DNA from 3 places in the Phreatobacter oligotrophus genome. Region 1 is predicted to be linked to each of the others. Evidence: predicted binding sites of a transcription regulator. Region 1 holds the regulator's gene; each other region holds the start of a gene.

The links. Region 1 encodes PhoB, which activates phosphate uptake and scavenging genes when phosphate is short. Its sites were predicted from a motif close to TGTCATNNANCTGTCAT; they were not measured.
Region 2: C8P69_RS15495 (UDP-2,3-diacylglucosamine diphosphatase) is a predicted target of PhoB. The motif match lies at 1,471-1,487, and genes of this name have one in related genera.
Region 3: phnC (phosphonate ABC transporter ATP-binding protein) is a predicted target of PhoB. The motif match lies at 1,704-1,720, and genes of this name have one in related genera.

What each region holds. Positions count from the first base shown of each region.
Region 1 is NZ_PZZL01000001.1:725,183-728,452, forward strand. It holds gene C8P69_RS03630 (ATP-binding protein) at 1-508, shown strand, start outside; gene phoU (phosphate signaling complex protein PhoU) at 643-1,347, shown strand; gene phoB (phosphate regulon transcriptional regulator PhoB) at 1,388-2,092, shown strand; gene C8P69_RS03645 (ABC-F family ATP-binding cassette domain-containing protein) at 2,098-3,270, opposite strand, start outside.
Region 2 is NZ_PZZL01000006.1:217,169-220,438, reverse strand. It holds gene C8P69_RS15505 (M3 family oligoendopeptidase) at 1-598, opposite strand, end outside; gene C8P69_RS15500 (class I SAM-dependent methyltransferase) at 722-1,402, opposite strand; gene C8P69_RS15495 (UDP-2,3-diacylglucosamine diphosphatase) at 1,585-2,412, shown strand; gene C8P69_RS15490 (glycosyltransferase family 4 protein) at 2,418-3,270, shown strand, end outside.
Region 3 is NZ_PZZL01000005.1:245,614-248,883, forward strand. It holds gene C8P69_RS13395 (bifunctional acetate--CoA ligase family protein/GNAT family N-acetyltransferase) at 1-852, opposite strand, end outside; gene C8P69_RS13400 (LbetaH domain-containing protein) at 1,037-1,651, opposite strand; gene phnC (phosphonate ABC transporter ATP-binding protein) at 1,859-2,665, shown strand; gene phnD (phosphonate ABC transporter substrate-binding protein) at 2,692-3,270, shown strand, end outside.

The DNA.
Region 1 (3,270 bases):
CGTCAGCCTCATCGCGCAGCTCCGCGACACCCTCGTCCAGGGCGCGGCCGACCAGGGCGTCACCATCGAGATCGCGGCCGCCGAGGCGGCCCTCCGGGTGCGCGGCGATGCCGACGAACTGTTCCGCCTCTTCGAGAACCTTGTCCAGAACGCGGTGAAATATGGCGGGGCCGGCGGCCGCGTGGTCGTCTCGCTCGATGCCGAGGGACGGGATGGCCGGCCGACCGAGGCCGTGGTGACCGTTCGCGATTTCGGTCCCGGCATTCCCGCCGAGCACCTGCCGCGCCTCACCGAGCGCTTCTACCGTGTCGATGTCGCATCGAGCCGCGACAAGGGCGGGACCGGCCTCGGCCTCGCTCTGGTCAAGCACATCGTCAACCGCCACCGCGGCAAGCTCTCCATCGCCAGCACGCCCGGGGAGGGAGCGGCCTTCACGGTCCGGCTGGAGCTCGCCAGCGATGAAACGGCGGCCGCCGCCACGCCGCCGGATGGCGCAGCCCCTGTTTGAGGGCGGCTCGTCGTAAATCTGTCAACATATTGAAATCGCGGCGTAACAAGTGTCATTGATGCGTCACGGGAGGGGCCTAGAAGAGGCCCGCGGTCGCCGTGGACCGACCCGGCCGCCAGCTGTTGGAGCCTGCCATGACCGAACACACCGTCAGCGCCTACGAGAATGAGCTCAAGGGCCTGGCCCAGCGCGTCGCGGAGATGGGCGGGCTCGCCGAGAAGCAGATCGTCGGGTCGATCGATGCGCTCATGCGCAACGACCACGCGCTCGCCCAGCAGGTGCGCGCCGCCGATGGCCAGGTCGATGCGCTGCAGCGCGAGATCGAGGAGGTCGGCATCCTCATCATCGCCAAGCGCCAGCCCATGGCCATCGACCTGCGCGAGATCGTCGGCGCCCTGCGCATCGCGGCCGACCTCGAGCGCATCGCCGACCTCGCCAAGAGCAATGCCAAGCGCGTTCTCGCCATGAACGGCACGCAGTCGCTTCCGAAGGTCACCGGCGGCTTCGACGCCATGGCCCGCCTCGCCATGGAGCGGGTGAAGCAGGTGCTCGACGCCTATGCCCAGCGCGACGTCGCGGCCGCCCTCGAGGTCTGGGGCGCCGACGGCGACATCGACGCCCTCTACAATTCCCTGTTCCGCGAGCTGCTCACCTACATGCTCGAGGATCCCCGCAACATCGGTCCCTGCACCCACCTCCTGTTCTGCGCCAAGAACCTGGAGCGGATCGGCGACCACGCCACCAACATCGCCGAGACCATCCACTACATGGTCAATGGCGTGGCCCTGGTCGACGAGCGCCCGAAGCTCGACACGATCAGCATGGTTCCGGTGGCGTGAGCCCCGCACGGGCACGGCCTGCGACGAAACGGAGCGAGCGATGACCGCACGCATCATGGTGGTCGAAGACGAAGAGCCGATCACCGTCCTCCTGCGCTACAACCTCGAGGCTGAAGGCTATCAGGTCGAGGTGGTCGGGCGCGGCGATGAGGCCGAAGTGCGGTTGCGCGAGGCGGTGCCGGATCTCGTCCTGCTCGACTGGATGCTGCCGGGCCTCTCGGGCATCGAGCTCTGCCGCCGCATCCGCGTGCGTCCGGAGACGGAGCGCCTGCCGGTCATCATGCTCACCGCGCGCGGCGAGGAGGGCGAGCGCGTGCGCGGGCTCGCCACCGGCGCCGACGACTATGTGGTGAAGCCCTTCTCGGTTCCCGAGCTGCTCGCCCGCATCCGCGCCCTGCTGCGCCGGGCCAAGCCCGAGCATCTCTCCAGCGTCCTCAAGTCCGGCGACATCGAGCTCGACCGCGAGACGCGCCGCGTCCACCGCGCCGGCCGTGAGATCAATCTTGGGCCCACCGAGTTCCGCCTGCTGGAATTCCTCATGCAGTCGCCGGGCCGGGTTTATACCCGCGAGCAGCTGCTGGACGGCGTCTGGGGCCGCGACGTCTACATCGACGAGCGCACGGTCGACGTCCATATCGGCCGGTTGCGCAAGGCGGTGAAGCGCGGCCGGGAGGCGGATCCGATCCGCACCGTGCGCGGCTCGGGCTATTCCTTCAACGAGCGCTTCGCCGGCGGCGCCGCCTGAGGCGGTCAGGCCTCGAGGCTCTCCTTGAGGATCTCCAGCTCCAGCCAGCGGTCCTCGGCCGCCGACAAGTCGCCCTGCGCCTTGGTCATTGCGGCGCTCGCCTTGTCGAAGGCGGCGCGGTCGCGGGCATAGAGGCCGGGATCGGCGAGGATCGCCTGCAGCTTGGTGATGTCGCGCTGCAGCGCCTCCATCCGGGCGGGCAGGGTGTCGAGGTCGTGCTTGTCCTTGAAGGACAGCTTCCGGCGCTGCTGGTCCGCCGGCTTCTCGGTGCGTGGCGCGGGAGCGGCGGCGCTCTCGGCCTTCGGCTTCTCCACCGTGCGGGCCGAGACGCCCGCCCCGCGCTGCATCACCATGTCCGAATAGCCGCCGGCATATTCGATCCAGCGTCCCGCGCCTTCGCTCACCAGCACCGAGGTGCAGACGCGGTCGAGGAAGTCGCGGTCATGGGAGACGAGGATCACCGTGCCGGGGAAATCCGTCAGCATCTCCTGCAGGAGATCGAGGGTCTCGAGGTCGAGGTCGTTGGTCGGCTCGTCGAGGACCAGCAGGTTCGCCGGGCTTGCCAGCGCCCGCGCCAGCATCAGCCGGCCGCGCTCGCCGCCGGACAGGACACCCAGCGGCGTGCCCTTCTGTTCGGGAGCGAAGAGGAAGTCCTTCATGTAGCCGACGACGTGGCGGTTCTCGCCATTGATCGTCACGTAGTCGCCGCGCCCGCGCGTCAGCGCCTCGGCGAGCGGCATGGCCGGGTCGAGTTCGTCGCGCTTCTGGTCGAGATTGGCCATGGCGAGGTTGGTGCCGAGCTCGATCGACCCTGAATCGGGGGGCAGCACACCGGTCAGCATCTTGACCAGCGTGGTCTTGCCCGCGCCATTCGCCCCGACAATGCCGAGCCGGTCGCCCCGCAGGATGCGGATGGTGAGGTTGTCGACAATCGCGCCGTCGCCGAAATGCTTGGAGATGCCGCGCGCCTCGACGACGCGCTTGCCCGACAGGTCGGCATCGCTCACCGAAATCGACACGGTGCCGACGGCCTTGCGGTGTTCGCGGAAATCCTTGCGCAGGGTGTGCAGGTTGGCGAGGCGGCGGACATTGCGCTTGCGCCGCGCCGAGACGCCATAGCGCAGCCAGTGCTCCTCGCGGGCGATCTGCCGGTCGAGCTTGTGCTGCTCCTTCTCCTC
Region 2 (3,270 bases), on a different contig from region 1:
CCATGGTCTCGTCGAAGAGGCGGTTCCAGGCAGCGCGGCCGGTCATCGCCTTCTCGTGGAAGAGCTTCTCGATCCGGTCGTCGAGCTGGAACGGCTTGTCCTTGCGGATGTCCTCCAGCCAGGGCCGATAGCGCGCCAGCGGCTCGCGGCTGATGGCCTGGTCGAGCAGCGTGTCGTCGATGCGGTTCAGCTCGAGGGTGAAGAACAGCAGGTGGGAGGAGATCGCGGTGATCTTCTCCTGGATGTCGCCGTAGAACTTCACCCGCTTCGGGTCGGTCGTATCGCCGGCATAGACGAGCCCGGCATAGGAGGCGAGGCGGCCGAGCCGGTCCTCCAGCCGCTCGAAGCGCGTCACCGCATCCATGAGGTCGGCGGTCGCGCCGGGGCCGCGGGTGACGGCCTCGAGCCGGCCCTTGAACGCGGCCTCGAAGGCCATGGCCTCGGTCTCGGCGGCCTGCAGGTCCTCGCCGATCGCCGGATCGTCCATGTCGCGGTACAGGGCGGTCAGGTCCCATTCCGGCAGGGCGCCGACGGCCTCGTCGGCGCGGCCGCGCGAGGCGGCGCTTTTCGAGGCGGCGTCGTTGACGGAGCGGCGCATGGGGGCCTCCTGAAGCTGCGGCGGACAGGAGGCTGTATGGGCGTTCCGTCCCAGCGGATCAATGTCCGCGGGGCTGGCCGAAGTCCTCTGGCGCGACCCGTTGCCGATCGGCAACGTCGGCGCTCAGCCCGTGGCGGCGAAGACCTGCGGAGCGGCGTCGGCGACGGTGCGCTTGCGGAAGCGGACCAGCGTGTAGACGCCGAACAGGGCGACGCGGCGGCGCTCCACCACCTCCATGCCGCCATGGTTTGCCGCCCAGGCCTCGAGCCGGTGGAAGGGGAATTCCGGGCGCAGGCCGAAAGCGTGGGCGTGCTTGGAGAACCAGCGCTCGACAGCGGCGGCGAGGCCCTTCTCGGAATAGAGATGGTTGACCAGGATGATCTCGCCGCCGGGCTTCAGCACCCTGGCGCATTCGTCGAGGACGCGCTCGGGACGCTCGACGAGGGTGATGACGAACTGCGCGGTGATGGCGTCGAACATGCCATCGGGAAAGGCGAGGTCATGGGCGTCCATGACCTGCACGTCCTTCACATGCGGGAAGGCGCCGCTCGCCATGCGGTCGCGGGCGCGGGCGACCATCGGTTCCGAGAGATCGATGCCATAGACCTCGTGGTCCGGGCCGTAGTCCTGGAAGGACAGGCCGGTGCCGACGCCGAGCTCCAGGATGCGGCGGCCGGCGCGCTTGGCAGCATCGGTCGCGGCGCGGCGGCCGCTCTCGAAGATGGGGCCGCAGACGGCGTCGTAGATCGGCGCCCAGCGCGCATAGGCGCGTTCCATCGTGTGGCGATCGAGATCTCCGGCCATGCGGCCCTCCCGGCAATGAGGCCCGGCCGAATCCCGGGCGGCTGAGGGCGGAGCGCTAGCAGCGGCGGACGACAGTTCGACGACAGGATGTCGCAGGCGTCTCGCGCCGCTCCGGCAACCTGTCACAAAAGCGCAGCGGGAATCTGGTCTGGCTCCCCGCAAACGATCTGGCGGAGCCACGCATGACGGTGAAGCGGCACAGGGCCCTGTTCATCTCCGACGTCCATCTGGGCGCCCGAGGCTCGCAGGCGCAACTCCTGATCGACTTCCTGCGCCACAACGAGGCGGATGTCGTCTATCTCGTCGGCGACATCGTCGACGGCTGGCAGCTGAAGCGCGGCTGGTACTGGCCGCAGGCCCACAATGACGTGGTGCAGAAGCTCCTGCGCATGGTCCGCAAGGGCAGCCACCTCATCTACCTGCCGGGCAATCACGACGAGTTCCTGAGGGACTATTTCGGCACGCATTTCGGCGGCATCGAGGTGATGGACCGCATCGTCCACGAGGCGGCCGACGGCAAGCGCTACCTGGTCATCCACGGCGATGCCTTCGACGTGGTCGTCATGCACGCCCGCTGGCTCGCCCATCTCGGCGACTGGGCCTATGACGCCGCGCTCTACTGCAACCGCTGGGTCAATTTCGTCCGCCGCAGGCTCGGCCTGACCTACTGGTCGCTCTCGGCCTGGGCCAAGCTGAAGGTGAAGAAGGCGGTGAACTTCATCGGCGCCTTCGAGGAGGCGCTGGCGCTGGAGGCCCGCCGCCAGAAGGTCGACGGCGTCATTTGCGGCCATATCCACCACGCCGCCATCAAGGACCAGCTCGGCATCCGCTACATGAATTGCGGCGACTGGGTGGAGAGCTGCACCGCGCTCGCCGAGAGTCACGACGGCCGCTTCGAGATCATCCGCTGGACCGTTCCGGTCGCCTCTCCGGCAAGCCTGCCGGAGGAGGAGCCGGCCCTCGTGCCGACGCCGCTCGCCATGCCCGGGCGGCCCAAGGTGGAGGCCTGAGGCCCATGCGCGTCGCCCTCGCCACCGATGCCTGGGCCCCGCAGATCAACGGTGTGGTCCGATCGCTGACCGAAACGGCGGCGGCGCTCGGCCCCCTGGGGCACAGCGTTGAGTTTATCACCCCCGAGGGCCTGCCGAGCTGGCCCTTGCCGACCTATCCGGACATTCGCCTTGCCATCGGCGCGGGGGCGGCGGTCGCCGAGCGGCTCGACCGCCTCGCCCCCGACGCGCTGCACATCGCCACGGAAGGGCCGATCGGTCATGCGGCGCGGCGCTGGGCCATGGCCCGGCGCCTGCCTTTCACCACGAGCTATCACACCCGCTATCCCGAATATGTGCGGGCCCGCGCGCCCGTCCCCGAAGCGTTGACCTATGCCTGGCTGCGCCACTTCCACGGGCCGGCCTCGCGCACCCTGGTGCCGACCGAGACCATGCGGCGCGAGCTCGCCTCCTGGGGCTTCCGGAACCTGTCGGTCTGGTCGCGCGGCGTCGATTCAAGGCTGTTCCGGCCACGGGACCTTGAGCCCGTCGCCTGGCCGCGCCCGCTGATGCTGAGCGTCGGCCGCGTCGCGGTAGAGAAGAACCTCGAGGCCTTCCTCTCGCTCGACCTGCCGGGCACCAAGGTGGTGGTCGGCGACGGCCCGCAGCGCGTGGCGCTGGAGCAGCGCCATCCCGAGGCCGTGTTCCTCGGCTCGCGCACCGGCGAGGCGCTTGCCGAGATCTATGCGAGCGCCGACGTCTTCGTCTTCCCGAGCCTGACCGATACCTATGGCAATGTCATGCAGGAGGCGCTCGCCTCCGGCGTGCCTGTGGCGGCCTTCCCCGTGGCGGGCCCGCTCGACGTCATCACCGATCCGG
Region 3 (3,270 bases), on a different contig from region 1:
GGCGATGAGTTCGTCGAGATCGGTGACGCGCACGAGGCCGGCGCGGGCGAAGGCGGCGGCATAGACGTCGTCCGCGCCCGCGAGCGCGCCCGTATGCGACTTCGCGGCGCTGGCAGCTGCGGACGAGCGGCCCGACTTCAGCACGATGACCGGCTTGGAGCGCGCCGCGGCGCGGGCCGAGGCCATGAACTTGCGCACGTCCTTGATGGCCTCGATGTAGACGAGGATGGCACGGGTCCGGTAGTCGGCGGCGAAATAGTCGAGGCAGTCGCCCGTATCGACGTCGAGCTGGTCGCCGAGGGTGACGACCCCCGAGAAGCCGATATGGCGCACCTCCGCCCATTCGAGCAGTGCGGCGGCAATGGCGCCGGACTGCGAGATGAGGGCGAGCGAACCGGGCCGCGTCTTGCGCGAGGAGAAGCTCGCATCCACCCCGCCATGGGGCGCGATGACGCCAAAGCAGTTGGGCCCGACGATGCGCAGGCCCTTGTCGCGCACGGCGCCGGCAAGACGGCCGCTCGCCTGCTCATAGCCGTCGCGCTCCAGCGCCGAGATGACGACGGTCGCGGGAATGCCGAGCCGTGCCGCCTCCTCGACGAGTCCCGGCACCGTCGCGCCCGGCGTCGCGATGACCGCGAGGTCGGGCGGTGCGGGAAGATCGGCGAGCCGCGCATGGGCTTTCACGCCCCCGACGACGCGATGCTTCGGGTTGATGGGGTAGAGCGTTCCGGAAAAGCCCGCCCGGGCCATGTTGGCCATCAGCGCCTGACCCATCGAATGCGGCCGGTCCGTCGCCCCGACAATGGCGACAGAGCGCGGGGCGAAGAACCGGTCGAGGCGGTAAAGCGACATGGAACGTGGTCTCCGTCGGGGGACAGGGCAGAGGCCGTGCGCCACTCTAGGACGCGGGCCGCACCATCGGAACCCGAGAACCGCCGCACTCTCCCGTCCACGGCGTCGCGGGGCGACGACATGGATCAATGCTGCACCGCACAACAAGGCTTAATGAAGGCCGGCTGCGCCCGAAGGCCGCGACTCAGCCGCCGTGCTTCTCCAGGAAGCCCTCGACCGGCAGGGTGCGGAAATCCGTCAGGGCCTGCCGCAGCCGCTCGTGCTCCCAGTCCCACCAGGCGAGCGCCATGAGCCGCTCGGCCACAGCCTCGCTGAAGCGCCGCTTGATCACCCGCGCGGGATTGCCGCCGACCACCGTGTAGGGCGCGACATCCTTGGTGACGATGGCGCCCGCCGCCACCACCGCGCCCGTTCCGACCGACTTGCCGGCGAGCACCACGCCGCCATGGCCGATCCACACGTCATGTCCGATGGTGACCGCATGGGAGCGCCGCCAGTCGAAGAAGCCAGCCTCGTCCGGCTCGCCGTCGAAATAGCGCGAGGCCCGGTAGAGGAAGTGGCTCTGGCTCGCACGCTCCATCGGGTGGTTGCCGGGATTGATGCGCACATGCGAGGCGATCGAGCAGAACTTGCCGATGGTCGACATGTCGATCTGCCCGTCCTGCACGATGTAGGAGTAGTCGCCCATCACCGTCTCGGAGATCACCGTGCGCGCGCCGACCTCGGTGTAGGCGCCGAAGCGGCTGTCGCGGACGATGGCGGTCGGGTGGATGGAAGGCTCGAGGCCGAGGCGGCTCATGATGCGGCGTCCGTGGTCAATGCTTCAGCAGGCTGCCTTGGATGACGCCAACATGACGATGTGATGACAGTGTCCACAGTATTCGCTCTGGGAGCGCGGGCAAATCGCCACCCGGGGACTGTCACACGACTGTAATGCAGCACTCCTAGAGCCGACCCGAGAGAGTGTGGGCGTCCGTTCGGCGTCTGCCCGTCCCGGGAGTGTGCCATGCTGAGGATCGAAGGGCTGACACGGCGCTTCGGCACGATGACGGCGGTGGACAATGTGTCCCTCGAGATCGACCGCGGCGCCTTCATCGGCGTGATCGGTCGTTCCGGCGCCGGCAAGTCGACGCTGCTGCGCATGATCAACCGCCTGCAGGACGCCTCCTCCGGCCGCATCCTTTGCGAAGGCCAGGACGTCACCGGCCTGAAGGGCGCGGCGCTGCGCGACTGGCGCCAGTCCTGCGCCATGATCTTCCAGCAGTTCAATCTGGTCGGTCGCCTCGACGTGCTCACCAACGTGCTGATGGGCCGGCTGAACCATGTCGGCCAGGCCCGATCGCTGCTGAAGCTGTGGAGCGCCGAGGACAAGGCCATCGCCCTGTCCGCCCTCGAGCAGTTCGACATTGCCGGGCTCGCCGCCCAGCGCGCCGAGAGCCTCTCCGGCGGCCAGCAGCAGCGCGTCGCCATTGCCCGCGCCCTGGTGCAGGAGCCGCGCATCATCCTCGCCGACGAGCCGATCGCTTCGCTCGACCCGCGCAACACCCGCATCGTCATGGACGCGCTGCAGCGGATCAACAGGCACTACGGCATCACCGTCGTCTGCAATCTCCACTCGCTCGACCTCGCCCGCTCCTACTGCGACCGGCTGGTCGGCATGGCCCAGGGCCGCGTCGTCTTCGACGGCGCGCCCGACGCGCTCACCGATGACGTCGCCCGCCAGCTCTACGGCATCGAGTCCGGCGAGGTCCTCGACGGCCATACCCCCGTTCCCATGCCCGCGCCGGCGCTGCCCGCCGCGGTTCCCGCCTGAAACCCGACCGTTCGGAGATCTGACCCATGTTCGACCGCCGCCAGCTTGTCGCCGGCCTTGCCGGCCTGCCGCTCCTGCCCGCCGCCGCCTCCGCCCAGGGCGCCTGGCAGACCCGCTTCCCCGAGCTCGTCTTCGCCGTCATCCCGGCCGAAAACGCCTCGGGCACCGTCGAGCGCTACACCCCCTTCACCGAGTACCTGACCCGTGAGCTCGGCACCAAAGTGACCCTGCGCGTCGCCAACGACTATGCCGCGGTCATCGAGGGCCAGCGCGCCGGCAACATCCACTTCGCCTTCTACGGCCCGTCGTCCTACGTGCGCGCCCACACCGTCACCAATGGCGGCGTGGTGCCCTTCGTGGTCGAGGTCCTGCAGGACGGCTCGGTCGGCTACTATTCGGTGCTCTATGTGCGCGCCAACAACCCGGCGACCCGCATCGAGGACCTGCGCGGCAAGAACCTCTGCCTCGTCGACCCCAACTCGACCTCGGGCAATAACGTGCCGCGCTTCGCCATGTCGAAGCTCGGCATCAACACCCCCGACCAGTTCTTCTCCCGCGTCGTCTATGCCGGCAGCCACGAGAACGCCGTGACCGCCGTCATGCAG